Regions from separate parts of the Blautia sp. MSK18_10 genome, predicted to be linked through region 2. Evidence: predicted binding sites of a transcription regulator. Region 2 holds the regulator's gene; each other region holds the start of a gene.

Region 1 (10,648 bases), on a different contig from region 2:
AATTCAGTGTTTACACGATCCGGAAATGCAACATGATTCTCGAAAGCCGGGCCGATCTTTTCAATATCCAGATGGTCAATATCATCCATATAAACAATAGCGTGGGGATTTCCCATGGAAACAGCGGTTATGTAATAGATTTTTCCGTTTACATCCAGAGGTTCATTGATAACTTCCTCCTTCTCTGACACTACCGGAATCTGTCTGGCGGTCAGGATCGGAGAACCCATATTTACCTTAACCTGGGATACCTTTCCGTTTTCTACAGTAAGATCCAGATATTTGATGCCGCTTTTTGTAGCAACAGAAATATGTTCTTTGTCTACGATGCCGTAGTCATAGGCATATTTGGCAACACAGCGGATACCGTTTCCGCACATGGCACCCTGGGAACCGTCGAGATTATACATATCCATCTCGCAGTCTGCGATTTTGGATGGCTTGATCAGGATCAGTCCGTCGGAACCGATACCAAAGTGACGGTCACTGACATATCTGGCTACTGCGGAAGGATTTTCCACAGTTTCCTCAAAACAGTTTACATATACGTAATCATTTCCAATACCATGCATTTTTGTAAATTTCATCAGAAAAGCCTCCTTATTTGGTTAAATATTTATACACCTCTTGTATCATATAGAAAAAATGTTATGAAAAAGTGAAAATTACGAATCCTTTACCGGGAAAGTTTTTCTGTGATCTTCATGTAAAAAAACATTTTGCCCTTCCCGGAACAGTTATGTATTATACATTATATGGAAAATATATCTGTTATTCAAGTTTTACCTTGCATTTTATAGAAAGTATGTTAAAATTAAAAACAAAAATATACAACCGAAACGCATAATTATACGCTGTTGTCTGAAGAAGGTAAAAAGATGGCAGCCGTAGATATACTTTCGGATGCGAGGAGGAAAAAAGATGAAAGATCAAAAGAGATTTGCAGCTCTTGCACTCAGTGCAGTAATGGTATTTTCCATGGCAGGAAGCGTATCCGCAGCTCAGAAAGTTGAATCCAAAGATGATCTTGCAGGAGCAACAATCGGTGTTCAGCTTGGTACAACAGGTGACCTTGATGCATCTGATTATGAGAAAGATGGTTCTACAGTAGAACGTTACAGCAAGGGAAGTGAAGCTGTTCAGGCATTAAAGGCAGGACAGATCGACTGTGTGATCATCGATTCACAGCCGGCTCAGAAATTTGTTGAGAATAATGATGATCTCAAGATTCTGGATGAGCCATTCGAGGAAGAAGAATATGCAATCTGTTTAAAGAAAGGCAATGATGAACTTCTTGACAAGATTAACGGAGCTCTCAAGGATCTGAAAGAGGATGGAACTATCGACAGCATCATGGACAATTACATTGGTGAGGATGCCGGTAAGACTCCATATGAATCACCGGAAGATGTTGACCGTTCCAATGGAACTCTGGTAATGGCTACTAACGCTGAGTTCGAACCATATGAATATCATGAAGGTGATGATATCGTTGGTATCGATGCTGATATCGCTCAGGCAATCTGTGATAAGCTTGGATATGAACTGAAAATTGAAGATATGGAATTCGATTCCATCCTTCCGGCCGTACAGTCCGGCAAAGCAGACTTCGGTGCAGCTGGTATGACTGTAACAGAAGACCGTAAATCAAGCGTTGACTTTACAGATACCTATGCAGATGCAAGCCAGGTAATTATTGTAAAGAAATAAGTATTAAAATAACAAATAACAGAGCTGTTGACGATTTGCCAACAGCTCTCTTTTCGGAACAGAGGTTTTTATGAATAATCCTATGATATTAGCGAATGTAAAAGAAGATTTTTATCTGAACTTTATTAAAGATGACCGCTATCTCTGGCTTCTGGATGGTCTGAAAACAACTCTTATTATCACAGTATTTGCGGTAATTGTAGGTCTGATCATCGGTTTCCTTGTAGCAATCATCCGTTCTGCGCACGATAAGTCAGGCTCCTTTAAGATCCTCAATGCGATCTGCAGAGTTTATTTGACTGTAATTCGTGGAACACCAACCATGATCCAGCTGTTGATCATGAATTTTGTAATTTTTGGTGCTGTAAGCATTAACAAGATCATTGTAGGCGGACTTGCCTTTGGTATCAACTCAGGTGCCTATGTAGCTGAGATTGTCCGTTCCGGTATCATGTCCATTGACCAGGGACAGACAGAGGCAGGACGAAGCCTTGGTCTGAATTTCAGCCAGACCATGCGACTGATCATTATCCCGCAGGCATTTAAGAATGTACTTCCTGCGCTGGTAAATGAATTTATCGTGCTGATCAAAGAGACATCCATCATCGGTTATATCGGTATGATGGACCTGACAAAAGGAGCTATGCTGATCCAGAGCCGTACATACAATGCGTTCTGGCCTCTGATGGCAGCAGCAGCGATTTACCTTGTGATCGTTGGAATCCTTACATGGGGGATGAATAAACTGGAAAGGAGATTAAGAACCAGTGAGCGATAAGAATGTACTGATCCAGGTAAAGGATCTGAAGAAAGCTTTTGGTACAAATCAGGTTCTCGATGGAATAACAACAGATATCTGTCAGGGAGAAGTAGTAGCCGTCATTGGTCCTTCCGGTTCCGGTAAATCTACTTTCCTGAGATCACTGAATCTTCTGGAGGTTCCGACAGGCGGACAGATCCTCTTTGAAGGAACTGATATTACAGATCCGAAGGTTGACATTAACAGACACCGTCAGAAGATTGGAATGGTATTCCAGCAGTTTAATCTTTTTCCGCATAAAACGGTAAAACAGAATATTATGCTGGCACCTGTAGAACTGAAGCTGATGACAAAGGAGGAAGCTTCAAAGAAAGCAGACGAGCTTCTGGCACGTGTAGGGCTTCCTGACAAAGCCAATGCATATCCGGATATGCTTTCGGGCGGGCAGAAACAGCGTATTGCCATTGCACGTTCTCTTGCCATGAATCCGGATGTGATGCTTTTTGATGAGCCAACTTCCGCACTTGACCCTGAGATGGTAGGTGAGGTTCTGGAATTGATGAAAGAACTTGCGCAGTCAGGTATGACCATGGTTGTAGTTACTCATGAGATGGGATTTGCAAGAGAAGTGGCAACAAGAGTTCTTTTTATTGATGACGGTAAGATACAGGAAGAGAATACTCCGAAAGAATTTTTCGCGAATCCGAAGAATCCTAGACTGAAAGACTTCCTTTCAAAGGTTTTATAAGATGCTGAGAAAATTTAACAGTTTTATAGAAAAATGGATGGCCCTGGTGACACCGACCTGTCTGTTGCTGGGGGTGTGCTTTCCTGATATTGCCAAATGCGGTCTGCCTTATGTGCCGGCCGTATTTGCATTTATGACATTTGCCGGGGCGTTGAAGTCAAGATTTAAAGATGTGGCAAATGTATTCCGACATCCGGGCTCACTGCTTATTATCATGCTTCTGGTCCATGTGGTAATCCCGACAGCAGCCTGCGGGGCAGGCCATCTTTTCTTTGGAAATAACATGGAGCTGATCACCGGAATGGTACTGGAGTTTGCAGTTCCCACTGCAGTGGTAAGTCTGATGTGGGTGACGATTTATGATGGAAACAGTCCTCTGTCGTTGTCTCTGGTAGTTCTGGATACGGTACTGGCACCTTTTCTGATCCCGGCTACGCTGAAGATCCTGCTGGGCTCTGCGGTGATCATAGATCCTGCCAGGATGATGCGGGAACTGATATTTATGGTTGCGCTTCCTGCTGTTGTTGCGATGGTATTAAATCAGATCACAGATGGAAAAGTAATGGAAACATGGCCGGGAAAGCTGGCGCCTTTTTCAAAGCTGGCACTGATATTTGTGGTAACGTCCAATTCTTCCAAAGTAGCACCATATATCCGGGATATGAATATGCAGAGGGTGAAGGTTGCACTGGCAATCCTTGTCCTGGCTGCTTCCGGATATGCACTCGGCTGGTTTGTGGCGTATATCTTCCGAAAGGATCGCAGTACGGCGGTTTCCATGATGTATGGAACCGGGATGCGCAATATCAGCGCAGGAGCGGTGATCGCAGCTGCATATTTTCCGGGTGAAGTTATGTTTCCGGTAATGATCGGAACTCTGTTTCAGCAGGTGTTGGCAGCATTGTTCGGAAAGCTTCTGGCACAGAAAAAGGAAAAACAGGAATTTTGTTGAGGTCTGCTGAGGCGTTATAAAGAATATAAAAAGAACTGCCGCATTAGCAATTGAAAAATTGCAATGCGGCAGCTCTTTTTATGAATCTGAAGCTTTTATATATTTCTTCAGTTCTTTGTAGCAGTATTTGATGATCTCTTTACGGGTGATGATGCCGATAAAGTATCCCTGATCATCTACAACCGGGACATAATTCTGGTTAATTGCCTTGTCCAGCAGATCTTCCATGTCAGAATCTGCGTGAACTGCCTTATAGGTTGCTCTGCGCGGAATTGCCATAATGGAAATGCTCTCTGCTTCTTTCAGTCCGGGAACATTTAAGGTTTTCATTCCCCAGAGAAGATCACCCTCGGAAATACTTCCTTTATATTTCCCGTCTAGACTCAGAAGCGGAATGCAGGAAAATTTTCTGTGTTCCATTTTCTCAAGAGTCTGACGAAGAGTCTCATTTTCAAATATATATGCTACATCACTTTTAGGTGTTAAAAAAAATAAAATATTCACTGTTGTATTCGCCCCGTTACATTTGTCTGATAAGGCACTCAGATATACATTGTGTATTTACACATCTGTGTGTCTGTGATCTCTGAGTATTCCAGGTTTACGGCTTTTTTACAGAAGCTGTACTCCTTTTGCTGCTGCTTCTTTCATTACTTCTTCCGGCCACAGGGAAGCATGCACTTCACCGATGTGTGCTTTTCTGAGGAAGAACATACAGATACGGGACTGGCCGATGCCGCCGCCGATAGTATATGGAAGTTCCTTGTTCAGGATTGCCTTCTGGAAAGGAAGCTCACGTCTGTCGTCACAGCCTGCGATGGTAAGCTGTCTGTCAAGCGCATCCTCGTCAACGCGAATACCCATGGAAGAAAGCTCCAGAGCAATGTCGAGAACAGGATAATAAACAAGGATATCGCCGTTTAATTCCCAGTCATCGTAGTCCGGTGCACGTCCGTCATGACGTTCTCCGTTGGTTAAGGTTTTGCCGACCTGCATGAGGAATACGGCACCTTTTTCCTTGACAATCTTGTATTCACGTTCCTTTGGAGTGAGATCAGGATACATGTCGACCAGTTCCTGGGTGCTGACAAATGCAATCTCTCTCGGAAGGATTTCTTCGATGTAATCGTACTGAACAGCCATGTATTTTTCGGTTTTGCGGAGAACGCTGTAGATAGCACGTACTGTGGAAACAAGTGTGTCCATGTTGCGTTCTTCCTTGCTGATGATCTTTTCCCAGTCCCACTGATCTACGTATACGGAATGGATATTGTCCAGATCCTCGTCTCTTCTGATCGCGATCATGTCTGTGTAAAGTCCTTCACCATGAGCAAAGCCATATTTCTGTAATGCATATCTCTTCCATTTGGCGAGAGAGTGTACGATCTCAGCATTCTCCGGCTGGCCTTTGATATCAAAGCTTACCGGACGTTCCACGCCGTTTAAGTTATCGTTCAGACCGGATGACGGATTAACGAATACCGGAGCGGAAACACGCAGCAGATTCAGTTTTTGAGCCAGTGTCTGCTGAAAGAAATCTTTCACAGTTTTAATGGCAATCTGGGTATCGTGAAGATTTAAAGATGACTGATACCCGTCAGGAATTTTAATCTGTTCCATGAGTGGATTCCTCCTGTAATTTCTGTATTTGCATATTTTATGGCAAACTGATAAAAAATATTGTTGTTTACTGAATATCCATTATCTTTTCCCACGCTATTATAACAGGAAAATGGTAGTTTGACAATTATTACTGTTCATTTGGAAGTATCTCGCGGGATATTATGGTTACGGAGAACAGAACGAACAGTAACACAATTTCAGCTTTGCAAGATTGGGGCGAAATGTTAAAATAAATGTGTAAATGAATGAAGCGTTAAATTTATATAAAACTTAGGGGGAAGATATATGGGAAAAAGGTGTCAGGTCTGTGATGGACCAATTGTAAACGGCAGGTGTAAATATTGTGGAATGCCATATAGAAATGATATGGAACTGTATCATCTGAACGAAGACCGTTCAGAGCACTATCGTCATGCTTCGGCAAAGGTGAAAAAAGCAATGGCAGAGAACGAGATCCCTTTGTCTGACAGAAATAAAACAGTTCCCAAAGCTGCAAAAACTTCGTCTGCCAGAACACAGACTATTAGAACGCAAAATACAAAAGTACAAACTTCAAGAATACAAACATCAGGGACAAAGAAAACATCAGGTCAGTCGTACAGCGCACAGACTGCCCGTACATACAGCACCGGAAAAAAGACAGCAAAAAGTGAGAAGAAAAAGAGCGGCAAGGCAGGCAAAATTTTCTGGATCATTGTGCTGATTCTGATGGTAATAATAGGTCAGATGGCAGAGAATTGGGATACGATTGGATACAGGATAGAAGAATTTATCTATGATGAGTTTGACATAGATCTCAACAGTATTTTTGATGACAGCAGTTCTGATGAAGTAAATGAGAGTAATAAGAATAATGAAAGTAATGAAAATAATGAAAGTAATGAGAATAACTGGACAGATGACTGGTCTGAGACTATCAGTGCAGTAAAGAACGGACAGGATGAACAGAGGGGCAATCCGGACTGGTATATGTTCACCGGAGAGAATTATATTGTCAGAACGGATGATACTGCATCAGAGATTGGCGATATAGATGCCAGTGACCAGGGGTATGATTTTACAATAGATCCGGGAGAATACAGGATAGTGTCCGGCTGGGAGAAGGTTGCTCTGGAAATCAGAAGTTCTTCAGGAAAAGATGAAACTGTAAAATTTGACGAAGCAGACCACGAGGAGAAAATAGAATTACATGCCGGGGATGAGGTATCTGTGGTATCTCTGGATGGTCAAGATAATTATCTTGCCATGTATCAAATTCAGCAATATGACGAATAATTTTTTGCCCCTTTCTTTTTGTCAGAGACTGTGCTATACTTGTTAAACGTACCACATATAGAGAGAATTGTGGTGAATGAAAGAAAAAAAATACTATATATTGTATATGGGAGCAAAAGGTATGATATATGTTATAAAGAAAGATGGTACGAGAGAAGAGTTTAATTCACAGAAGATCGTAGCAGCAGTAAATAAGTCGGCAGCCAGAATTTTATACACATTTTCGGATAAAGAGAAGGAATTTATCTGCCAGTTTGCGGAAGAACATGCGGAGGCACTGGGAAAGAATGAGATAGAGATCCAGGAGATGCACAACATCGTAGAGGGAGCACTTGAGAGAGTGAACCCGGCAGTGGCTAAGAGCTACCGCGATTACAGAAATTACAAACTTGACTTTATCCATATGATGGATGATGTATATACCAAGAGTCAGGCAATCCGTTATATTGGTGATAAGAGTAATGCCAATACAGACAGTGCGCTTGTAGCTACAAAGCGAAGCCTGATCTTTAATGAACTGAACAAAGAGCTTTATCGTAAATTTTTTATGAATCGTAATGAACTTCAGGCATGTAAAGATGGTTATATTTATATTCATGACCAGTCTGCACGTCTGGATACCATGAACTGCTGTCTCTTTGATGTGGCATCTGTACTCAGCGGCGGATTTGAGATGGGAAATGTATGGTACAATGAGCCTAAGACACTGGATACTGCGTTTGATGTTATGGGTGATATTATCCTGAGCACTGCTGCACAGCAGTATGGCGGATTCACAGTACCGGAAGTAGACAAGATCCTTGCACCTTATGCACAGAAGAGTTACGATAAATATATCCAGGAATTTATGAAATACTCTGACGAGAGCTGGACAGGACGTGAAGAACGTGCGATCGAGTATGCGCTTGACAAAGTCCGCAGAGATTTTGACCAGGGATGGCAGGGGATTGAGTATAAGCTGAATACAGTCGGATCTTCCAGAGGGGATTATCCATTTGTAACTGTAACTCTTGGACTTGGAATAAAGCAGTTCGAGAAGATGGCAAGTATTTCTCTTCTTGAAGTGCATAAAGGCGGACAGGGTAAGGCAGGACGCAAGAAACCGGTACTCTTCCCGAAAATCGTATTCCTTTATGATGAAAATATCCATGGAAAAGGCAAGATCAGTGAGGATGTATTTGAGGCAGGGGTTGACTGTTCTGCCAAGACTATGTATCCGGACTGGCTGTCCATGTCAGGAAAAGGATATATTTCCAGTATGTACAAGCAGTATGGAAAGGTTATAAGTCCTATGGGATGTCGTGCGTTCTTAAGCCCCTGGTACGAGAGAGGCGGTATGTATCCGGCAGATGATAAGGATGTTCCTGTGTTTGTGGGAAGATTTAACATCGGTGCGGTAAGCCTTCATCTTCCAATGATCCTTGCCAAAGCCAGAGCAGAGAGCAGGGATTTCTACGAAGTGCTGGATTTCTATCTTGAGATGATCCGTAATCTGCATATCCGTACCTATGATTATCTGGGACAGATGCGTGCGTCAACCAACCCGCTGGCATATTGTGAGGGAGGATTTTACGGTGGACATCTGAAACCGAATGAAAAGATTGGCAAGATTCTGAAACCAATGACAGCATCCTTCGGAATCACTGCATTAAATGAACTCCAGGAACTTTACAATGGCAAATCCATTGCTGAAGACGGGCAGTTTGCACTGGATGTGCTGAAATATATCAACAGGAAAGTAAATGAATTTAAAGAGAAAGATGGTTATCTTTATGCAATTTATGGAACACCGGCAGAGAGTTTATGCGGACTGCAGGTGGAACAGTTCCGTAAGATGTATGGCATTGTGAAAGGGGTTTCTGATCGTCCTTATGTAAGCAACAGTTTCCACTGTCATGTGACTGAAGATGTAACTCCGATTGAAAAACAGGATCTGGAGGGACGTTTCTGGGAGTTGTGCAACGGCGGTAAGATTCAGTATGTACGTTATCCGATCGATTATAATCGTGAAGCAATACGCACTCTGATCCGCAGAGCCATGTCTTTGGGATATTATGAGGGAGTAAATCTTTCCCTTGCTTACTGTGATGACTGCGGACATGAGGAACTTGAAATGGACGTGTGTCCGGTCTGCGGTTCCAAGAATCTGACAAAGATTGACCGTATGAACGGATATCTTTCCTACAGCCGTGTGCATGGTGATACTCGTCTGAACGAAGCGAAGATGGCAGAGATTGCGGAACGTAAATCTATGTAATATCAGGTCAGGGGTAAACTTTTGAATCTGACATCATAATATGATAATTAAAAGACATATACCGGCAAGATGATATGTATTGCTCTGGTATATGTCTTTTTGTATTGTCAGATAAAATATAGCAATCCTCTTAAATGTATTATTTACGAGGATTGCTATAGAATCATTTAATGATAGTTCCGGTTTTTTCGAAATATCCATCCTTTGCATGCGCAATATCTGTGATGATCGTTCTTCTGTTATCTCCCTTTTCGATAAAAGAGATTCCGGCTTCGAATTTAGGAAGCATGGAGCCTGGGGCAAACTGATTGTCAGCCATATATTTCTTAGCATCATCTACAGAAATTGTATTAAGATATTCTTCGTTGTCCTGACCGAGGTTCAGACTTACTTTCTCAACACTGGTAAGGATCAGAAGAGTATCTGCATTTAATTCCTGTGCAAGAAGTCCGCTGGAAAGGTCTTTCTCAATGATCGCACTTGCACCATGAAGATCGATTCCCTGTTCCATAACCGGGATTCCGCCGCCGCCTGCTGCGATTACTACCTGGCCCGCATCTACAAGTGTGCGGATTGTTTCAAGCTCTACGATTTTCTGCGGTTTCGGAGCTGCCAGGATTCTTTTATAAGTGCCGTCAGCCAGTTTAGTGACAAAGTTTCCCTTGCTTTCTTCAGTTTCAGCCTCTTCTTCTGTAAGGACACGTCCGATGATCTTCTCAGGTTCAGCGAAAGCATCATCATATGGATCAATGACAACCTGTGTAAGGATAGTAGCTACCGGTTTATAAATACCGCGGGAAATAAGTTCTGCGCGGATTGCGGTCTGGAGATCATATCCGATATAGCCCTGACTCATTGCCGAACATACGGACATAGGTGCAAATGTATAGTCAGGATGTGTTTTGCCAAATTCATTCATGGCTGTGTGGATCATTCCGACCTGTGGACCGTTACTGTGGGAAATGACTACACGATTTCCGGCTTCTACAAGATCTGCGACAGCTTTGGCTGCTTTTTTTGTAGCGATTTTCTGCTCCGGTAAGGTGGTTCCTAATGCTCTGTGGCCCAGTGCAACTACTGTAATTTTTTCGCTCATGGGAATTACCTCGATTCTTTCATGTTCTGTAAATATGATATCTGCGGGGTGATCTTATATATAAAGATTTTTGAAATTTTTTATCACTGATATCATAAATATTCAATCATATTGATATCCTACATTATAAAAGACTGCCAGTAGAATTGCAATAGAAAATAACTCAAAAAACACCTCGCGGGATATTATCAGTGAACAGTAACAAAAAACAAACAGCTCTCACATTT
Region 2 (10,648 bases):
CGGAGAGCAAGATTTTCAATCCAGCGTTCTTCTTTGTTTTTTTTGTCACTGATCTGATCCATGACATAAAGAGTATCACCGCCTTCTGTATAGACCGGTTCAAAGAGACTCACAGGATTTTGGATAGCATCAAGGGCATATACGATCATTTCTTTTTCGATACCAATTTCCTGTGCAATTTCGGTAACTGTAGGTTCTTTCAGGTGCTGCTTCATATAATTTTCGCGGGTATAGATTGCTTTGTATGCAATATCACGAAGAGAACGGCTGACGCGGATACTGTTGTTATCCCTGAGATATCGCCTGATTTCGCCTATGATCATTGGAACTGCATAAGTGGAAAATTTTACCTGTAAAGTGGTATCAAAGTTGTCAATGGCCTTGATCAGACCAATACATCCGATCTGAAAAAGGTCATCGGCATTTTCGCTGCTGTTCTGAAATCGTCGTATTACGCTGAGAACAAGACGTAGATTTCCTTTAATGTACAATTCACGTGCCTGTTCATCGCCGCTTTTGATCCGTCTGAACAGTTCCGCTTTTTCTTCTGCTGTAAGAACAGGAAGTTTCGACGTATTGACTCCGCAGATTTCAACTTTGTTCAGTGCCATCTTATTGAATCCTCCTTATTATCTCTGGATGTAAACCGACTATTCGCAGATATGAGCCAGGATCCTCCGAAATCATTTCAGGAAATAAAAAAAGGACAGTGGCTGCCGAATAGTTGTCATATACTTCAGTAAGAATGATTCTCATATAGCAGTGGATTTATACTTTGACCGGGAAAATATAAAAAATATAGGTCCTTGACAATTCTCTGCGGTGAAATATCAGCCTTTATGGAAACATTTTTCTTCGTCTATTTTCACAAGGATGATATCGTCCCCGATCTGGCTGATACATTCCCAGGGAATGATATATTCATTATCACGTCCGAACAGGCAGCAGAATCTTCCGGGGCCTGGAAGTATAAGGGCGGTGAGTTGACTGCTTTTGCAGTCAAATTCCGCATCAATGGGACATCCGAGACTGCGGCAGGTACAGATATTAATTACTTCTTTTTGCTTTAATTCACAGATTTTCATAAATCAGATACAGTCCTTCCGGTTAAAATCAGACTGTCGTGCCAATGCTTTCAGAATCTGATATGCGTTTGATAACAATTTATGTATTTTTGCAAAAATTTATGCAAGTCCTTTTATTGACACCTTAAATAGAAATACAGTATAATAAAACTATATATAACTGTTTGTATTTGTGTTACTGAGAATGGAGTGAACAGTAACGTATTTGTAGCCGTTTAACCGAATCAAGTATATAGTACATAAGCAGAAAACAGTAATACGAATTAAAGGGGGACGTCGTATGAAGTGTCCATTTTGTAATCAGGATAATACGAGAGTAGTTGATTCCAGACCGGTAGAAGATACCAATTCTATCCGTCGCCGTCGTTTGTGTGATGCCTGCGGAAGGAGATTTACCACATATGAAAAGGTGGAAAGTATTCCGCTTACTGTGATCAAAAAAGATCAGAACAGAGAACAGTATAATCGCAGTAAAATTCAGTCGGGAATTCTGAGAGCCTGCTATAAAAGACCAATATCCATAGATAAGATTGAAGAGATGATGGATGCCATAGAGGGAGAAATCTTTAATACCGAAGAGAAAGAGATTTCCAGCACCAGAATTGGTGAGATCGTTATGGAACATTTGAAAGATCTGGATGCAGTTGCTTATGTACGTTTTGCGTCTGTATACAGAGAATTTAAAGATGTCAGTACTTTTATGGACGAGCTGAAGAAGTTTATGAATTAAATAAGAGTTCTGTGTGAACAGTAATGTATGAATGCTCTGTGTGAAAGGATTTACGGGCAAATATAAAGAGCCGACGAGAATAATATCCCGCCGGCTCTTTATGTGTATTTTTATGGGGGTAATTAACTAAAATAAATTAAACAATACCCTGAGCGATCATAGCATCTACAACTTTCTCGAAGCCTGCGATATTAGCGCCTGCAACATAGTTGCCTTCCATATCATAACGCTTGGAAGCATCATCAACTTTATGGAAGATATCAACCATGATCTGATGAAGTTTTGTATCAACTTCTTCTGCTGTCCAGGAAAGTCTTGCAGAGTTCTGGCACATTTCAAGTGCGGAAGTAGCAACACCACCGGCATTAGCTGCTTTACCAGGCATAAATATTACACCGTTTGCCATAAGGTAATCAGTTGCCTCGCGGGTAGTAGGCATATTTGCACCTTCTGCAACATATTTGCATCCGTTTGCAATAAGGATCTTAACAGCATCAAGGTCAAGTTCATTCTGAGTTGCGCATGGAAGATAGATATCACATTTGATGTTCCAGATACCTTTTCCTTCTGTATAAGTAGCGCCTTCTACGCGATCTGCGTATTCTTTGATACGTCCACGTTTTACTTCTTTGATATCTTTAACGATGTCAAGTTTGATTCCTTCCGGATCATAGATATATCCGTTGGAGTCGCACATAGCAACAACTTTACCGCCAAGTTCGGCAGCTTTCTCTACTGCGTAGATGGCAACATTACCGGAACCTGTTACGATGAGAGTTTTACCGGAGATTGTGTCGTTTTTAGCTTTAACCATTTCGTTCAGCATATATACAAGACCATATCCTGTAGCCTGTGTACGGATTAAAGATCCACCGTAGGAAAGACCTTTACCTGTGAGAACACCCTCGTATAATCCGCGGTTTCTCTTGTACTGTCCGTACAGATAACCAATCTCACGTCCGCCTACACCGATATCACCTGCAGGAACGTCCATGTCAGCACCGATATATTTGGAAAGTTCTGTCATAAAGCTCTGGCAGAATGCCATAACTTCTCTGTCAGATTTTCCTTTAGGATCAAAGTTTGAACCACCTTTACCGCCACCGATCGGAAGACCTGTAAGGGAGTTCTTGAAAATCTGTTCGAAACCTAAAAATTTAAGGATTCCCTGGTTTACTGACGGATGGAATCTTAAACCACCTTTGTATGGTCCGATCGCACTGTTGAACTGTACACGATAACCTTTGTTTACCTGTACAACACCTTTATCGTCTACCCACGGAACTCGGAAAGAGATGATTCTTTCAGGCTCAACAAGACGTTCCAGAATGGAAAGCTTGCGGTATTTCTCTTCATTTTTGTCGATTACGACTTTAAGGGAGTCTAAAACTTCCTTTACTGCCTGATGGAATTCAGGCTCATTTGGATTCTGTGCTACGACTCTTTCGTATACTTCTTCAGTATAAGACATTATGATTTCCTCCTCGTCCATCGTATAATTATTTTTTAAATCGACGTTATTATACACTAAAGTGTTACAAATGGAAAGAGCCAAATGAAAATTTTTTTATGAAAATTTTTTGAACAAAATTTGTACTTGCGAAATGGCGCCAAGTATGAGAAAATGTTAAAAATCATCCATACAATTTATAGCAATTTCTAAAAAATACAGTATATTTATAAAAACTGCGTAAATTCGCACTGTACGTTTCGGTTCTTATATTGCCATGTATCCGTAAGAAACTGCAAATGGAAGTTAAAAAACGCTCGCAGGACAGTAGTGCGTGAACAGTAAGCGGTAATCTGATTTTTTCTATTCAGAAACAGAATATATAAGATGTAGACCGAAAGAGAAAAAAATGCTATAATATTTACAGAGATGTGCATCTACAAATTGTTGCGATGACAGAAACGAGGAGGGAATCATTATCGAGAGAATTGTGAAGAAAGGAGATTTATTACATGGCGGGATTTAAAACCAAAGTAACACCTGAAATTGAAAATCTGACGGAGGTTTGCAAGGAACATACAAGTCTGGATCTTTCTCTGTATGCAAAATATGATGTGAAGAGAGGTCTTCGTGATATTAATGGAAAAGGGGTTCTTGCAGGCCTGACTCAGGTTTCTAATGTGAAAGCCACAAAGATTGTTGATGGCAAAGAAGTTCCATGTGCTGGAAGTCTTTCCTACAGAGGATATGATATCAAAGATCTTACCAGGGGATTTATCGAAGATGACAGATATGGATTTGAAGAAGTTACCTATCTTTTATTATTTGGCAGTCTTCCGGATAAGAAACAGCTTGCAGATTTTACACAGCTTCTGGCAAATCAGCGGTCACTTCCTACAAATTTTGTGCGTGATGTTATAATGAAGGCTCCGAGCAAGGATATCATGAACGGGCTTTCCAGAAGTGTGCTTACTTTATATTCTTATGATACCAACCCTGACGATACATCATTGCCGAATGTGCTCAGACAGTGTCTGAATCTGATCAGTGTATTTCCGCTTTTATCTGTTTATGGATATCAGGCTTATAACCATTATATTAAAGATAAGAGTCTCTATATCCATAATCCGAAGAAAGAACTTACCACAGCAGAGAACATTCTGAGAATGCTTCGTCCGGATAAGAAGTATTCACATCTGGAGGCAAAGATCTTGGATATTGCGCTTATCCTTCATATGGAACATGGCGGAGGTAATAACTCTACATTCACAACTCATGTGGTTTCCTCATCAGGAACTGATACATATTCTGCGATTGCCGCAGCACTTGGCTCATTAAAGGGACCAAAGCATGGCGGTGCCAACATTAAAGTTGTCAGGATGTTTGATGATATGAAGAAGGAAGTTAAGGACTGGAAGGATGAAGACGAGGTCCGGACATATCTGAAGAGACTTCTTCATAAAGAGGCATTTGACCGGAAGGGACTGATCTATGGAATGGGACATGCGATTTATTCAGTGTCTGATCCGCGAGCTGAAGTTTTCAAGGCATATGTGGAAACTCTGGCAAGGGAAAAAGGCAGAATGAAAGATTATGCCCTGTATTCTATGGTGGAACGTCTGGCACCTGAAGTAATTGCAGAAGAGCGTCGTATTTATAAAGGTGTAAGCGCCAATGTAGACTTTTACAGCGGTTTTGTGTACAGTATGCTGGATCTGCCACTGGAATTATATACACCGATGTTTGCAGTTGCACGTATCGTAGGATGGAGTGCGCACCGTATGGAAGAGCTCATTAATGCAGATAAGATCATCCGTCCGGCATATAAGAATGTTCTGGAACCGGCAGTATATGTTCCTCTTAATGAACGCTGATCATAATGATTCAGTATTTCGGGGACAGCGTACTGTCAGACACTTATCGCTGATCTTGTTTTCAGAAAAAATATAAATAAAGGAAATGACTACGGATGTTTAATTGCTTTTTTCCGGATGAATATCTGGATTCGACCTATGTGATAAACTTCGATGATCTGTATGCGCAGGGATACAGAGGACTTCTGTTTGATATAGATAATACTCTGGTACCTCATGGTGCACCGGCAGATGAGAGAGCATGTGCGCTGTTTGCACATCTGAAGGAACTTGGATTTAAATGCTGTTTTCTGTCAAACAACCAGTACGAGAGAGTTTCTTCTTTTAATGATGCGATAGGAGCGCAGTTTATCGAGAATGCACACAAGCCTTCAACAAAAAATTATATCAGGGCAATGGAACTTCTTGGGACAGACAGAAGTAATACAGTTTTTATAGGAGATCAGCTCTTTACTGATATATATGGTGCGAAACGCACAGGAATCCGGAATATTCTGGTGAAACCACTCAATCCGAAAGAAGAGATTCAGATCGTACTGAAACGATATCTTGAAAGAATTGTACTATATTTTTACCGCAAAGAGGAGGGGAATTCATGAACCATATTGTTATCATAGGATTTATGGGTTCAGGTAAGACAAGAGTAGGAAAACGGCTGGCAAAAGATTTCAATCTTCCTTTTGTAGACGTTGACCGCGTAGTATCAAAGAAGATGAACCTTACAATGAAAGAAATCTTTGACAGATTCGGAGAACCATTTTACAGAGCTCTTGAGACAACTGTGATCAAGGCACTGATCGATGATCCGGAACAGAAGATTATTTCTCTGGGGTCCGGTCTTCCGATGCAGGAACAGAATGCAAAATATATTAAAAAACTGGGAACTATAGTATATTTGAAGGGATCTTATGCAACGTTGAAGAAGAGACTGGAAAATTCCAGCAGCAATCCTCTGATCGAGGGAGAAGACAAAGAAGATAAGATCAGAAAACTTCTTAAACAGCGCGATCCGGTTTATGCGAAGTTTGCAGATGTTGAGATGATCACAGGAGATAAGCCGTTTGAGGATCTGATTGCTCAGCTTGAAGAAAAATTAAAAACATGTGTAAAAAATAGTTGAAAAAAACAGCAGAATATTATAAAATTAAATAAGAGTGTGTCACAAAACTGAGAAAAGCATGAGAGGGACACACACTTTGAACGGCTGTTGTTGTCAAAAGACACAGCATTGCTGAACTGTACTATTAAGGAGGAAATATAACTATGATTTCAGCAGGTGATTTCAAAAACGGTATCACACTTGAAATTGACGGAAACGTATGTCAGATCGTTGAATTCCAGCACGTAAAACCAGGAAAGGGTGCTGCTTTCGTAAGAACAAAATACAAAAACATTATTACAGGAGCAGTTCTTGAGAAATCTTTCCGTCCAACAGAGAAATTCCCGGCTGCACGTATTGAGCGTGTAGATATGCAGTATCTGTATGATGATGGTGATCTGTACTACTTCATGAACGTAGAGACATACGATCAGGTTGGTCTTACAAAAGATCAGGTTGGAGATTCTCTTAAATTCGTTAAAGAGAACGAGATGGTTAAGATCTGTTCCCACAACGGAAATGTATTTGCTATTGAGCCTCCTCTGTTCGTAGAACTTGAAGTTACTGAGACAGAGCCGGGATTTGCCGGAAATACAGCACAGGGTGCTACAAAACCGGCTACTGTAGAAACAGGTGCACAGGTTCAGGTTCCGCTGTTCGTTAACCAGGGCGACAAACTGAAAATCGATACAAGAACAGGAGAATATCTTTCTCGAGTATAATCAGGATGAAACCAGTTGTTTGTTTTGTCTGATCGACAGATGTAAAGAGATAAAAACTGCCATCGGTAAGATCCGGTGGCAGTTTTTTATCTCTGATTGAAAATAGGAGAAAAAAATATGGAATATGTAACACTTGGAAAAACCGGTCTCAGGGTTTCCAGAATGGGCCTTGGCGGGATACCGATCCAGAAAATTGATGCGGAAGGAACAAAGACACTGCTGCATAAGCTGGCAGACCGGGGAGTAAATTATATTGATACAGCCAGAGGATATACGGTCAGTGAAGAATATCTGGGATATGCACTGGAAGGTATCAGGGACAGATTTATAATTGCCACAAAGTCCATGGCACGTACAAAGGAAGCTATGGCTGAAGATATTGAGAAGAGTCTTCATAATCTTCGTACAGATCATATTGAATTATACCAGGTGCATAATCCGAGTATGGAACAGCTTGATCAGGTGCAGGCGGCCGGTGGTGCCCTTGAAGCACTGCAGGAGGCAAGAGCAGCAGGAAAAATCGAACATATTGGTCTGACCGCTCATTCTGTGGAGGTTTTTGCCCGGGCTCTGGAGCTTGACTGGGTGGAAACTATTATGTTTCCATATAATATTGTAGAGAGTCAGGGGGAAGAGCTGATCTCAAAATGTGAGGAGAAAAACATCGGCTTTATTGATATGAAACCTCTGGCCGGTGGTGCAATTGAAAATGGAACGCTGGCATTGCGTTATGTCTGTTCGAATAAGAACGTTACTATTGTGATCCCGGGAATGGCGGAAGAGAAGGAAATCGAGGAGAATATAAAGGCCTGTCTTGATGATTCCCCGTTAAGCGAGAAAGAACTGGAGGAAGTTCAGACAGTACGGAATCAGCTTGGCACAAATTTCTGCCGCAGATGTAATTACTGTGCTCCATGCAGTGTGGGAATCGATATTTCGGGTGTGTTCCTGTTCGCAGGCTATCTTAATCGTTACGGGCTGGGAGACTGGGCAAGAAACCGTTACAGTTCTCTTGCGGTGAAGGCTTCCGCCTGTATAGAATGCGGCAAATGTGAAACCAGATGTCCGTACCATCTGCCAATCCGCGAAATGCTGAAAGAATGTGCACAACAGTTTGGTGAATAAAAAACATCCACAGGGAATTACCCTGTGGATGTTTTTTATGGAGATGGTGTGTCTTTTTTTGTTCAAAAGAAAGTGGGACAATTGGTAACAGATGATGATATCATCATTAAAATCCTTTGGCGCCATAAAGAATACCAGATGTGTTTTGGTAATCAAACTATCGGATGTGCCATGGAACAAGCACAATAAAAAGTTGGTAAAATCCCATATAGAAGGGATGTATTACCAACTTTTTTAGATTTTACAGGATATTAATTTCTGAGAAATCAATAGATAAATCTTCGTAAATTCCAGCTTTTACAGTATCAGTGAACGAATATTCTTCAATGGAATAATCATGATTAAAGTTGTATACTGTAATTCTGTTTTTTGCGATATCTACGATCCAGTATTCCCGGACACCTGCGGAATGGTATTTGAAAAGTTTCAGGAGATAATCCATTTTTCTGCTTGCAGGCGATACAATTTCAATAATCCAGTCTGGTGCGCCTTTACATCCTTTATCATCAAGTTTGTTTGGATCACAAATCACAGATATATCTGGTTCGACATAAGTATTATTTATTTCATCAAGATATACGGCGAATGGTGCAGGAAGCACTTCGCAAGTTCCTTTGTGCTGTTTTATATAATTACGGATGATAGCGGAAAGCTCCATGACGAGTTTCTGATGTTTGTACGATGGTGGTGCCATATAATAGATGTGTCCGTCAATCAGTTCAGCTCTTTCGCCATCTGGCAGAGCATAAATATCTTCAATGGTATAAGATTCTTCTTTGAGTAAAGCCATACGATCACGCTCCTTTTTGATTATATTATAGTGGATTTACATAAAATATTCAACACTGACCATCTGGCAGCAACTCTTTTTTATATTTGTAATTTGCTACTGTCACAGGTCATTGTACACCAGAATCTATTTCTGAATGTGCTCGTTATAAATGTGAACAGGCAAAAATTCCGGTTAAAAGTATACATGCTATTCGCAGGACTTTAAATTCACGTATGCGTGTAAATGATGCAGATTCAGTGACAACTGCTGTCCTGATTGGAAACACACCAGAAGTAAATGAAAATTTCTACACATATGATGTAAGCGAATCAGACTATAAAAAAGAGCTTATCCGTAAAGTATCACTTTGTGGATAAACTCTTTATCATGCCTTGATTACACTTGCTTGCTTACTTTCTGCTTACTTAAAAAAACCAAGAGATAAAACCTTTATAAAATCAAGGAATTTTATGGACCTGGCGGGAATTGAACCCGCGTCCGAAAGCCTATTCATTGAGGCATCTCCCATCACAGTCGCTGTTTTAACATTCCCTTGGATGTACGCCCACCGACAGGCTTACAACCTTAGTAGCTTCATGATACATCTACCGGGGCAAAGCTTACCCGGCAAGGTTTCTCACATGGTCGACGTCAGATTCCTGAAGTGTGAGTGCATCAGGGCTGACGAGCAGCAATTAGGCTGCTAACGCGTACTGTTCGTCTGCGTTTATATTTAGTTTCCCGGTTGGTACGCAGTCTGGGAGTCTGCGGATGGCTTCCCCAACTTCAAAGCCCCCGTCGAAACCAGTACAAGCCCTGAAAATGAGTCTGCAACGCTGTTTTTTCATAAAACAGCACTGGTGATGAGACGAAAGCACTTTTTAATATTGATATATCATTCATTATATAAGATATATCGACTGATTAACAGTATAGAAATAAAAACAGAATTTGTCAAGAAGATTTTTATATTTGAGGCTATTTGGTGTTGTGAACAGCAATACTTATAATTTTTCTGTCATATGTTCACAAATCTTACATAAATCTCTGCTATAGTAACCATATGAAAGATAAAATCTGTTGCTGAGGGCGATTTTCCCGGATTTTGCGCTGTGGCTGTAAAGGCGCTGAACAGTCGTGGATTTTAACAATACTCGGAAAACAGTATAAATAAAAAGTAAAAACTGTTTCGGAAAATAATGAAGAAAAACGGAGGGGATCAAATGGATACATTAAAAATCCTGGTGGTGGATGATGAGAGCCGCATGAGAAAGCTGGTAAAGGATTTCCTGACAAAGAAGAATTTCCAGGTACTGGAAGCCGGTAATGGTGAAGAAGCCATGGATATCTTTTATGAGGAGAAGGACATCGCACTGATCATTCTGGATGTCATGATGCCGAAGATGGATGGATGGGAAGTTTGCCGTGAGATTCGCAAGAACTCAAAAGTTCCGATCATTATGCTGACTGCAAGAAGTGATGAGAGAGATGAGCTTCTTGGATTTGATCTGGGGGTAGATGAATACATCTCCAAACCATTCAGTCCGAAAATCCTTGTTGCAAGAGTGGAGGCAATTTTGAGACGTACAGGTCAGAATAATCCGGAAGATGTGATTTCAGCAGGCGGCATTGTTATAGATAAAGCAGCACATCTGGCTACTGTGGATGGTAAGCCTATGGAACTGAGCTTTAAGGAATTTGAACTTCTGACATATTTTCTGGAGAATCAGGGAATCGCACTTTCCAGAGAAAAGATCCTGAATTCTGTATGGAATTATGACTACTTTGGAG
Region 3 (10,648 bases), on a different contig from region 2:
CTGTCCGCAGACCGGACAATGAGATTGAATTAAAAGTAGAAGATTACAAATGTGTATTCGGAAATGCAAAATTTCTCAAATATCCACTGATCCGAGGTGTGGTAAGCTTCGTGGATTCTCTGGTGGTCGGCACAAAATGTCTGATGTATTCAGCGGAGATCGCAGGGGATGAGGAGGACGAAGAGGATAAGCAGAAGAATGCTGCTCTTTCAGAAGAGGAGCTTGCTGCAAAAAAGGCAAAAGAAGATAAGCAGTTCAAATGGCTGTTATATGTGACAGTTGCTGTCTCGATCGTGGTATCAGTTGCCGCCTTTATGTTGCTGCCATACGCCCTTGCAAGTCTTTGCAGAAGGGTTGGCGCTTCGGAATTTGCAGTTACAATAGTTGAGGCATTTGTAAAGCTTGCATTGTTTATGGGATATATGCTTCTGATTTCCAGAATGAAGGATATTCAGAGAACATTTATGTATCATGGAGCAGAGCATAAGTGCATTAACTGCGTGGAACATGGACTGCCGCTTACGGTGGATAATGTTCTTGCAAGCTCCAGACTGCATAAGAGATGTGGAACCAGTTTTCTGTTTCTGGTTATGCTGGTCAGCATTTTTCTGCATTTTATTTTTGTATTGGTTCCGTTTTACTGGGTGAGACTGTTTGGAAGACTTCTTATGGTGCCGGTTGTAGCAGGAATATCTTTTGAGATTATTCAGTGGGCTGGAAGATCAGACAGCAAACTTGCTGACTTTTTCAGTAAACCGGGTCTGGCAATGCAGAAACTTACAACTAAGGAACCGACAGCAGATATGGCAGAGGTTGCGATCAGGGCTGTAGAGGCGGTTTTTGACTGGAAAGCATATCTGAAGGAAGAATTTGGAGTTGAAGCAGAACAATGAACGGAGAAACTCTGACAGGATTATTAAAAAAAGGACAGATGATCCTTGCACAGGCGGGGATTAAGGAAGCCGGGCTGGATGCCTGGCTTCTCCTGGAATATGTCACAGGAAAAAGCCGGGCGTATTATTTTGCATACGGAGAAGAAAGTGTCACAGAAAGTGCTGCTGAAAGATATCTGGAACTGATCAGCAGACGTGCGGGACACATACCGCTGCAGCATCTGACGCATCAGGCTTTTTTTATGGGGCATGAATTTTATGTGGATAAGAATGTGCTGGTACCCAGACAGGATACGGAAACACTTGTGGAGTCCGCTCTTGAATGCATGAAAGCTGTGAAAAATCCATATATTCTTGATATGTGTACAGGATCCGGCTGTATTCTTATCAGTATTCTGAAGGAGAGAGCTGATGCATACGGAACAGGCGTGGATCTGTCAGATGAGGCACTGAAAGTGGCTGTGCGGAATGCACGGACACTGGAAGTGGCAGAGCATGCGGAATTCGTACAGAGTAATCTGTTTTCTGAAATGCAGAACATTGTGTACGGAACAGAGTATATGAAAAGGACTGCTGTAAAAGATACTGTAAAAATGACAGAATGCGAAAATAGTAATAGAAATTATAGCAGAGCTTATGATATGATTATATCAAATCCGCCATATATTCCTACAGCGGAAATTGAAGATCTTATGGATGAAGTAAAATTGCATGATCCGCGTATGGCGCTGGATGGTATGGAAGATGGACTTTATTTTTACAGGGCTATCACGAAACAGGCACAGGATCATCTTGTTCCGGGTGGCTGGCTTTTATATGAAATCGGATGCAGCCAGGGAGAAGATGTGGCAGCTCTTTTGCGGAAATATAAATTTGAAGATATTGAGATAAGGCAGGATCTGGCCGGGTTGGACCGGGTGGTTCTGGGGCGAAAGAAATTACAGGAGGATAAATATGTTTGATAAATTAGACGATCTGCTCATTCGTTTTGAAGAGGTGCTTAATGAACTTGGAGAGCCGGGAGTTACCGATAATCAGGAACATTTTCAGAAGCTGATGAAAGAGCAGAGCGATCTGCAGCCGATAGTAGATGCTTACCGGGAGTATAAGAAAAACAAAGAAACGATACAGGACAGTCTTTCCATGCTTGAGGAAGAGAAAGATGAAGATATGCGGGAAATGCTGAAGGAAGAACTGTCTGAGGCAAAGAAGAATGTAGAGGAACTGGAACATGAACTTAAGATCCTTCTTCTTCCGAAAGATCCTAATGATAACAAGAACGTTATTGTGGAGATCCGTGCAGGTGCAGGTGGGGATGAAGCTGCCCTTTTTGCAGCAGAGATTTACCGTATGTATGTGAAATATGCAGAATCCCGCCGCTGGAAAACAGAAATGATGAGTCTCAATGAGAACGGAATCGGCGGATTTAAGGAAGTAACATTTATGATCACAGGTGCAGGTGCTTATTCCAGACTGAAATATGAAAGTGGTGTACATCGTGTACAGCGAGTTCCGGAAACAGAATCCGGCGGACGTATCCATACCTCTACCTGTACAGTTGCTATTATGCCGGAAGCAGAGGAAATCGATTTCCATCTGGATATGAATGACTGTAAATTCGATGTGTTCCGTGCATCCGGAAACGGCGGACAGTGTGTCAATACAACAGACTCTGCTGTGCGACTGACACATATTCCTACCGGAATCGTAATTTCCTGCCAGGATGAGAAGTCACAGCTTAAGAATAAAGATAAAGCACTGAAAGTTCTTCGCTCCCGTCTGTATGAGATGGAGCTTGCCAAACAGCATGATGCTGAGGCTGAGGCAAGAAGAAGCCAGATTGGAACAGGTGACCGTTCAGAGAAGATCAGAACTTATAATTTTCCACAGGGCCGTGTGACAGACCACAGAATCAAACTGACACTGCACAGACTGGAGAATGTTCTGAACGGGGATCTGGATGAGATCATTGACAGTCTGATCGCAGCAGATCAGGCAGCAAAATTAAGTAATCTTCAGGATGCGGAATAGAATATTGCGGAGAGGGTATGTGACAGAAGATGACTGAAAAAGTATTGATATGAGAGAAGAATGTCAGGAGGAAAATATTTATGCAGAAAACAGCACTTGTAATTATGGCGGCAGGAATCGGAAGTCGTTTTGGAAAAGGAATCAAGCAGCTTGCACCGGTGGGAACATGTGGAGAGATTATTATGGATTATTCCATCCACGATGCGCTGGAAGCCGGATTTAACAAAGTAGTGTTTATTATCCGTAAAGATCTGGAAGAAGAGTTTCGCAGAGTGATCGGCGAGCGTATTGAGAAAATTACGGAAGTAGAATATGTATTCCAGGAGCTTGATGATCTGCCGGAGGGATTTACGAAACCGGCTGACCGCACGAAACCCTGGGGAACCGGACAGGCTGTACTTGCTGCAAAGAAGGTTCTGGATGAGCCATTTATTGTTATCAATGCAGATGATTATTATGGAAAAGAAGCTTATGTGAAGGTGCATGATTATCTTGTGCAGGAACAGCCAAAGGACGGAAAACTCCATATCTGTATGGCCGGCTTCAGGCTTGGAAATACATTGAGCGATAATGGAAGCGTTACCAGAGGAATCTGCCATATTGAGAATGGACGGCTTACAGGTGTGACAGAGACGCATGATATATTTAAGACTGCCACAGGTGCAGAGTCAAGAAATGCGGACGGAAGTGTGCAGGAACTGGATGTAAAGGATCTGGTGTCCATGAATATGTGGGGACTGACGCCGGACTTTATGGAGGTTCTCGAGAAAGGATTTGCAGAATTTCTCAGTGGACTCGCACCGGAAGATACAAAAAAGGAATATCTGCTTCCGGAGTTAGTTGACCATCTGATCAAAAATGAAAGTGCTGAAGTTGATGTCCTGGAGACAAAGGATACATGGTTTGGTGTAACCTATCAGGAAGATAAAGAAGCAGTAATGAGAGCATTTAAAAATCTTACAGAAGCGGGTATATATCCTCAGGGACTTTATCAATAAGTTAAGCAGATATCTGCAGCTTTCGCAGGAGACATGTCTGATCTGATTAAAAGCAGTTTTGGGTGTGATCCGGGAAATACAGTATGCAGTGCAGAAACAGAGGATATTGTAAAAAGTAAAGGAGAGCAATTATGGGAAAATATTTTGGAACAGATGGATTTCGTGGAGAAGCAAATGTTAAACTGACAGTAGATCATGCATTTAAGGTGGGGCGCTACGTAGGCTGGTATTATGGAAGAGACCATAAAGCTAAGATTGTTATTGGAAAAGATACAAGAAGAAGCAGTTATATGTTTGAATATGCACTTGTTGCAGGTCTGACAGCGTCCGGTGCAGATGTATATCTTCTTCATGTAACGACGACCCCAAGTGTTTCCTATGCAGTACGTACAGAGGATTTTGACTGTGGTATTATGATCTCCGCAAGCCATAATCCATTCTATGATAATGGTATCAAACTTCTCAATGGAAACGGACAGAAGATTGAAGCGGAAGTAGAAGCAAGGATTGAAGCATATCTGGATGGCCTGATCGAGGATCTTCCTCTGGCAACTAAAGAAGATATTGGACGCACTGTGGATTTTGCTTCAGGAAGAAATCGTTATATCGGACATCTGATCTCTATTCCAAGCAGGGATTTCAAAGGCATTAAAGTAGGGCTTGACTGTGCAAACGGAAGTTCTTCAGCTATTGCAAAGAGTGTATTTGAGGCACTTCAGGCAAAGACTTATGTGATCAATAACCAGCCGGATGGTACAAATATCAATACAAACTGTGGCTCTACCCATATTGAAGTCCTGCAGAAATATGTTGTGGACAATGGATTGGATATCGGTTTTGCTTATGATGGTGATGCAGATCGCTGTATTGCTGTTGACCATAAGGGAAATGTGGTCGACGGTGATAAGATTATGTATGTATGTGGAAAATATCTCAAGGAGCAGGGCAGATTAAAAGATGATACAGTAGTAACCACTGTTATGTCAAACCTCGGTCTGTACAAATCTCTGGAGAGAGAGGGTATGAAATATGAGCAGACTGCAGTAGGAGATAAATATGTGGCAGAGAATATGATGGAGAATGGATACAGTCTTGGCGGTGAGCAGTCCGGACATATTATTTTCAGCCGTTACGCTGCAACAGGTGATGGAATCCTTACTTCTCTCATGGTAATGGAAGCGTGTGTAGAGAAGAAAGCAACTCTGTGTGATCTGGCAAGGGAAATGAAGGTTTATCCACAGCTTCTCAGAAATGTCCGGGTGGCAGACAAGAAGACTGCGAGAGAGAATCCGAAGGTAGTTGCTGCTGTAGAGGAAGTTGCAAAGAAACTGGGAAGTGATGGGCGTATTCTGGTACGCGAGAGTGGCACAGAGCCATTGATTCGTGTTATGGTAGAAGCCGGAACAGATGAACTCTGCCTTGAGAATGTTGATCATGTAGTAAAGGTAATGGAATCTGAAGGATTGCTCATTGACTGATTTACTGGCAAAGGAATTACATGTATAACAGAAAAAAAAGATTATTTCTGACTGCTGTCTGCTTAAGCCTTGGACTTCTGACAGGCTGCAATGTGGGAAATACAAAGAATTATAAACAGGCTGCACAGGATCTGGAACAGGGAAATTATGAGGCAGCACTTGAAGAATACGAGACAGCAATTTCTGAAGGAGTGAAGCCTGCACAGTCGTACAGAGGTGCAGGTGTAGCGAAACTCAAGCTTGGAAACTATGAAGAAGCCATAACATATTTCAATGATGCGCTTAAATGTGACAAAGTTGGCAAAGCATTAAAGAAAGATATTCTGTCGTATAGAGCTGTGGCTTATCTCAAAGTAAAGGATTATGAGGCAGCGCTGGAAGACTGCCAGACTCTGGCAGAAAACTATAAAATGGATGCGGATCTGTATTTCCTTACGGGAGAAACAGCATTGGCCATGGATTCCTATGAGGAAGCTTCTGCTAATTTTGAACAGGCCTACGGCGAAGATGCAACTTATGACAGAGCTATCCAGATCTACGGGGCATATCTGAACAGGGATATGGAAGCAGACGGAACCCGTTATCTGGAAGCTGCTTTGTCAGGAACTGCAAAAAATGCAGAGGATCATTGTGACCGCGGCAGAGTTTATTATTATATGGATGATTATGAAAATGCTGAAAGTGAACTGAAACAGGCCATAGACGGCGATAATACGGAGGCACTGGTTCTGCTTGGTATGGTATATATGGATAAAGGAGACAGCGCAAATGCAAAAGCAATGTTTCAGCAGTATGTATCACAGGCAGAAAACGGAGCCAAAGGATTTAACGGACTTGCACTGTGTGATATAGAGGATGGGGATTATGACAGTGCCCTTTCTGATATAGAAAGCGGAATCCATGTGGCAGGAGCGGAGGATATGCAGAGTCTGCTGTTTAATGAGATCGTAGTCTATGAGAAGAAACTGGATTTTCAGACTGCTTTGCAGAAAGCACAGGAATATCTGGAATTATACCCGGAAGATAAAACTGTTAAGAAGGAACTTGCATTTCTTAAAACGCGTGTGTAATATCCATCTGACTGAGGAGAATTTATGGAAGAATTTGGAAAGCTTGAAGAACGGGTGGTTCTTGTGGGAGTGCAGACGGATGATCATGATAATGTGGAAGAATCCCTGGATGAACTGAAGGAGCTTGCATCAACTGCGGGAGCTGTTACAGTGGGAAGAATCATTCAGAATCGTGAGTCTGTGCATCCCGGAACTTATATTGGAAAAGGAAAGATAGAGGAAGTACGTGCACTGGTATATGCTATGGATGCAACCGGAATTATCTGTGATGACGAACTTTCTCCTGCACAGCTGAATAATCTGGAGCGGGAACTGGACTGTAAGGTGATGGACAGGACATTATTGATTCTGGACATTTTTGCAGCGAGAGCTATAACCAGTGAGGGTAAAATACAGGTAGAGCTTGCACAGCTTCGCTACAGATCTGCCCGTCTGGTCGGTCTCAGGGAATCTCTTTCCCGTCTGGGAGGTGGAATCGGAACCAGAGGTCCGGGAGAGAAAAAGCTGGAGACAGACCGTCGTCTTATCCGTACAAGGATCTCTGCTTTGAAGCAGGAATTATCCCAGGTGGAGAAACACAGGGAATTGATCCGTTCCAGCCGGGCCAGAGGCAATATGAAGACTGCTGCGATCGTAGGATATACAAATGCGGGAAAATCTACGCTGCTGAACACACTGACAGGCTCAGAGGTTTTATCAGAGGATAAACTGTTTGCTACACTGGATCCAACTACCAGACTTTTAAATTTGAAGGACGGACAGCAGATTCTTCTCACAGATACGGTTGGATTTATCCATAAGCTTCCGCATCATCTGGTCGAAGCATTCAAGAGCACATTGGAAGAGGCCAAATATGCAGATTATATTATCCATGTGGTAGATTCTTCCAATCAGCAGGCAGAGATGCAGATGCATGTGGTATATGAGACATTAAAAGAACTGGGAGTGATGGGAAAGAAGATCATCACACTCTTTAATAAGCAGGATGCGCCGGGGGCATGCGTACTGCGAGATTTTAAATCGGACTATACGCTGAAGGTCTCTGCAAAGACAGGCGAGGGTCTTGCAGATCTGAATGATCTTCTGGAGAAGCTTCTTGCTGAAGAACAGATTTATGTGGAGCGCCTTTTCCCTTATCAGGAAGCAGGAAAAATCCAGCTGATCCGCGAATATGGGCAGCTTATCTCAGAGGAATACACGGAGGAAGGGATTGCTGTGAAGGCAAGGGTGCCGAAAGAAATCTACGCCAGAGTTGTATAAAAAAATATTTTGAAAAATAAGAAAATACCATATATTGTGCCTTTTGCGAAAATGAGGAACATTATGTGGTATTTTGCGTGTTGACGAACCGGTGATACTCTGATACAATGAATCTACAGTGTTACTCAGAGCAAAGTAGACAGTAACGACAGAAATATCTCCGGTAAGAATATGCAGGAGAAACAGATTAACAAGAGAAAATGGGGGCATTAGATATGTTTCAGGTAGTAAAACGTGATGGCGAAGTGGATGAGTTTAAAATAGGCAAGATCACAGCGGCTATCCATAAAGCCTTTGATGCAAAAGAGAAAAATTATAGCGAAGAGATGATTGATCTCTTAGGGCTGCGTGTTACTTCTGATTTTCAGAAAAAGATTACAGATAATAAGATTACAGTAGAAGAAATTCAGGACAGTGTGGAGAATGTGCTGATCCAGGCCGGATATGCAGATGTGGCAAAAGCCTACATTCTTTACCGCAAGCAGAGGGAAAAGGTTCGCAACATGAAGTCAACGATTCTGGATTACAAAGAAATCGTAAACAGTTATGTGAAGGTTGAGGACTGGCGTGTAAAGGAGAACTCCACAGTTACTTATTCAGTTGGAGGTCTGATCTTAAGCAACTCTGGTGCAGTTACTGCAAATTACTGGCTGTCTGAGATTTATGACAATGAAATCGCAGATGCACACAGAAATGCGGATATTCATATTCATGACTTGTCCATGCTGACCGGATATTGTGCAGGATGGTCACTGAAACAGCTGATTCAGGAGGGACTTGGCGGCATTGAAGGCAAGATCACATCTTCACCTGCAAAGCATCTGAGTGTTCTCTGCAATCAGATGGTAAACTTTCTTGGGATTATGCAGAATGAATGGGCCGGAGCGCAGGCTTTCTCATCCTTTGATACTTATCTGGCACCTTTTGTCAAGGCAGATAATTTAAGCTATCCGGAAGTGAAGAAATGTATTGAGTCTTTTATTTATGGAGTCAATACCCCAAGCAGATGGGGAACACAGGCACCTTTCTCCAACATTACGCTGGACTGGACAGTACCGGATGATCTTGCAGAGCTTCCGGCTATCGTAGGCGGAAAGAATATGGATTTCAAGTACAAAGACTGCAAAAAAGAGATGGATATGATCAATAAGGCATTTATTGAGACCATGATCGAGGGGGATGCCAACGGACGCGGGTTCCAGTATCCTATTCCGACCTATTCCATAACAAATGAGTTTGACTGGTCTGATACAGAGAATAACCGCCTTCTTTTTGAGATGACATCCAAATATGGAACACCGTATTTCTCAAACTATATTAACAGTGATATGAAACCAAGTGATATCCGCAGTATGTGCTGCCGTCTGCGTCTGGATCTGAGAGAACTCCGCAAGAAGAGCGGTGGTTTCTTCGGATCAGGAGAGAGTACCGGTTCTGTGGGGGTAGTAACTATAAATATGCCGCGTATCGCATATCTTTCCAAGACACCGGAAGAGTTTTACAATCGTCTGGATCGCTTAATGGATATTTCCGCACGTTCTCTGCATATTAAACGTGAAGTAATTGGTAAGCTGCTGGATGAGGGATTATATCCTTATACAAAGAGATATCTTGGAAGCTTTTCCAATCATTTCTCTACCATTGGACTGGTGGGAATGAACGAGGTTGGTCTGAATGCCCGCTGGCTGGGAAAAGATATGTCTGATGAGCGTACGCAGAGGTTTACAAAAGAAGTTCTTCTTCATATGCGGGAACGTCTGTCCGATTATCAGGAGAAGTACGAAGGAGAACTGTTTAATCTTGAGGCAACTCCTGCTGAATCTACTGCCTATCGTCTGGCCAAACACGACAGAAAACGCTGGCCGGATATTAAGACTGCAGGCAAGGAAGGGGATACTCCTTATTATACAAACAGTTCTCATCTTCCGGTTGAATATACCACAGATATTTTTGATGCACTGGATATTCAGGATGATCTGCAGACGCTTTATACATCAGGTACTGTATTCCATGCATTTATCGGTGAGAAGCTTCCTGACTGGAAAGCAGCAGCAGCACTGGTACGTAAGATCGCAGAGAATTATAAACTGCCGTATTATACGATTTCGCCGACCTATTCTGTATGTAAGGAACATGGCTACATCAGCGGAGAGCATTTCACTTGTCCGAAATGTGGTAAGAAGGCGGAGGTTTACAGTCGTATCACAGGATATTACAGACCTGTACAGAACTGGAATGACGGTAAAGCACAGGAGTATAAGAACCGTACGCTTTATGATGTGATGCATTCAGATATCAGAAAAATACAGCCGGTTCATGCCAGTGTAGTTACTGTGACTAAGGATGATGTGAAGATAGAACCTGTGGCATCACATAAATACCTGTTTACAACCAGTACCTGTCCGAACTGCAGAGTGGCGAAGAAGATACTGGAAGGCAGGGAGTTCGAGATTATTGATGCGGAGAAGAATCCGGAGATGGTGAAGGAGTTTGGAATTATGCAGGCTCCGACTCTGGTGATCACAGACGGTGAGCATATGACGAAATATGTAAATACATCCAATATTAAGAAATATGTGGATGAGGGATTATAAAGATACTGAGAGAGTTGACCGGAGGATAAAAGAGATGATCAAACAGAATGTTGTATTTGTGGAAAATAAAGCAGGAAGTCTGAAAAGAGTGACAGGGATACTTGCAGATAACGGGATTAATATTTATGGATTTGCATGCTTCGATGCACCGGAGTTTGCAATCTTCCGTATGATCTGCAACGATCCGGATAAAGCGGAAATTGTTTTAAACAGGAGTGGATATATGAATCGTATTACACAGGCGATCGTAGTTGATATGAAAGATCAGGTAGGCGGTCTGGATGAACTCCTGAAAGTAGCATCAGACAGTAATGTAAGTCTTGA

The links. The regulator NrdR, encoded in region 2, represses ribonucleotide reductase genes. The targets are predictions, from matches to a motif close to CACAANATNTTGTG.
Region 1: a site for NrdR is predicted at 7,160-7,173, ahead of nrdD (anaerobic ribonucleoside-triphosphate reductase). Genes of this name have one in related genera too.
Region 3: a site for NrdR is predicted at 7,756-7,769, ahead of LI074_RS00490 (ribonucleoside triphosphate reductase). Genes of this name have one in related genera too.

Annotation. Positions count from the first base shown of each region.
Region 1 covers NZ_JAJCGT010000001.1:91,811-102,458, reverse strand. Annotated here, with positions in the region: gene dapF (diaminopimelate epimerase) at 1-587, opposite strand, end outside; gene LI074_RS00430 (transporter substrate-binding domain-containing protein) at 922-1,710, shown strand; gene LI074_RS00425 (amino acid ABC transporter permease) at 1,781-2,488, shown strand; gene LI074_RS00420 (amino acid ABC transporter ATP-binding protein) at 2,478-3,218, shown strand; gene LI074_RS00415 (bile acid:sodium symporter family protein) at 3,220-4,170, shown strand; gene LI074_RS00410 (CBS domain-containing protein) at 4,249-4,674, opposite strand; gene asnA (aspartate--ammonia ligase) at 4,783-5,790, opposite strand; gene LI074_RS00400 (hypothetical protein) at 6,079-7,068, shown strand; gene nrdD (anaerobic ribonucleoside-triphosphate reductase) at 7,190-9,325, shown strand; gene arcC (carbamate kinase) at 9,489-10,421, opposite strand.
Region 2 covers NZ_JAJCGT010000016.1:41,433-52,080, reverse strand. Annotated here, with positions in the region: gene sigG (RNA polymerase sporulation sigma factor SigG) at 1-611, opposite strand, end outside; gene LI074_RS08545 (YlmC/YmxH family sporulation protein) at 831-1,085, opposite strand; gene nrdR (transcriptional regulator NrdR) at 1,366-1,815, shown strand; gene gdhA (NADP-specific glutamate dehydrogenase) at 1,952-3,286, opposite strand; gene LI074_RS08530 (citrate/2-methylcitrate synthase) at 3,778-5,139, shown strand; gene LI074_RS08525 (YqeG family HAD IIIA-type phosphatase) at 5,235-5,738, shown strand; gene LI074_RS08520 (shikimate kinase) at 5,735-6,259, shown strand; gene efp (elongation factor P) at 6,403-6,960, shown strand; gene LI074_RS08510 (aldo/keto reductase) at 7,078-8,085, shown strand; gene LI074_RS08505 (Uma2 family endonuclease) at 8,327-8,875, opposite strand; gene LI074_RS08500 (hypothetical protein) at 9,091-9,234, shown strand; RNA gene ssrA (transfer-messenger RNA) at 9,326-9,674, opposite strand; gene LI074_RS08490 (response regulator transcription factor) at 10,081-10,648, shown strand, end outside.
Region 3 covers NZ_JAJCGT010000001.1:111,335-121,982, reverse strand. Annotated here, with positions in the region: gene LI074_RS00525 (DUF1385 domain-containing protein) at 1-893, shown strand, start outside; gene prmC (peptide chain release factor N(5)-glutamine methyltransferase) at 890-1,855, shown strand; gene prfA (peptide chain release factor 1) at 1,848-2,924, shown strand; gene LI074_RS00510 (nucleotidyltransferase family protein) at 3,005-3,922, shown strand; gene glmM (phosphoglucosamine mutase) at 4,054-5,400, shown strand; gene LI074_RS00500 (tetratricopeptide repeat protein) at 5,421-6,470, shown strand; gene hflX (GTPase HflX) at 6,495-7,730, shown strand; gene LI074_RS00490 (ribonucleoside triphosphate reductase) at 7,946-10,324, shown strand; gene LI074_RS00485 (ACT domain-containing protein) at 10,359-10,648, shown strand, end outside.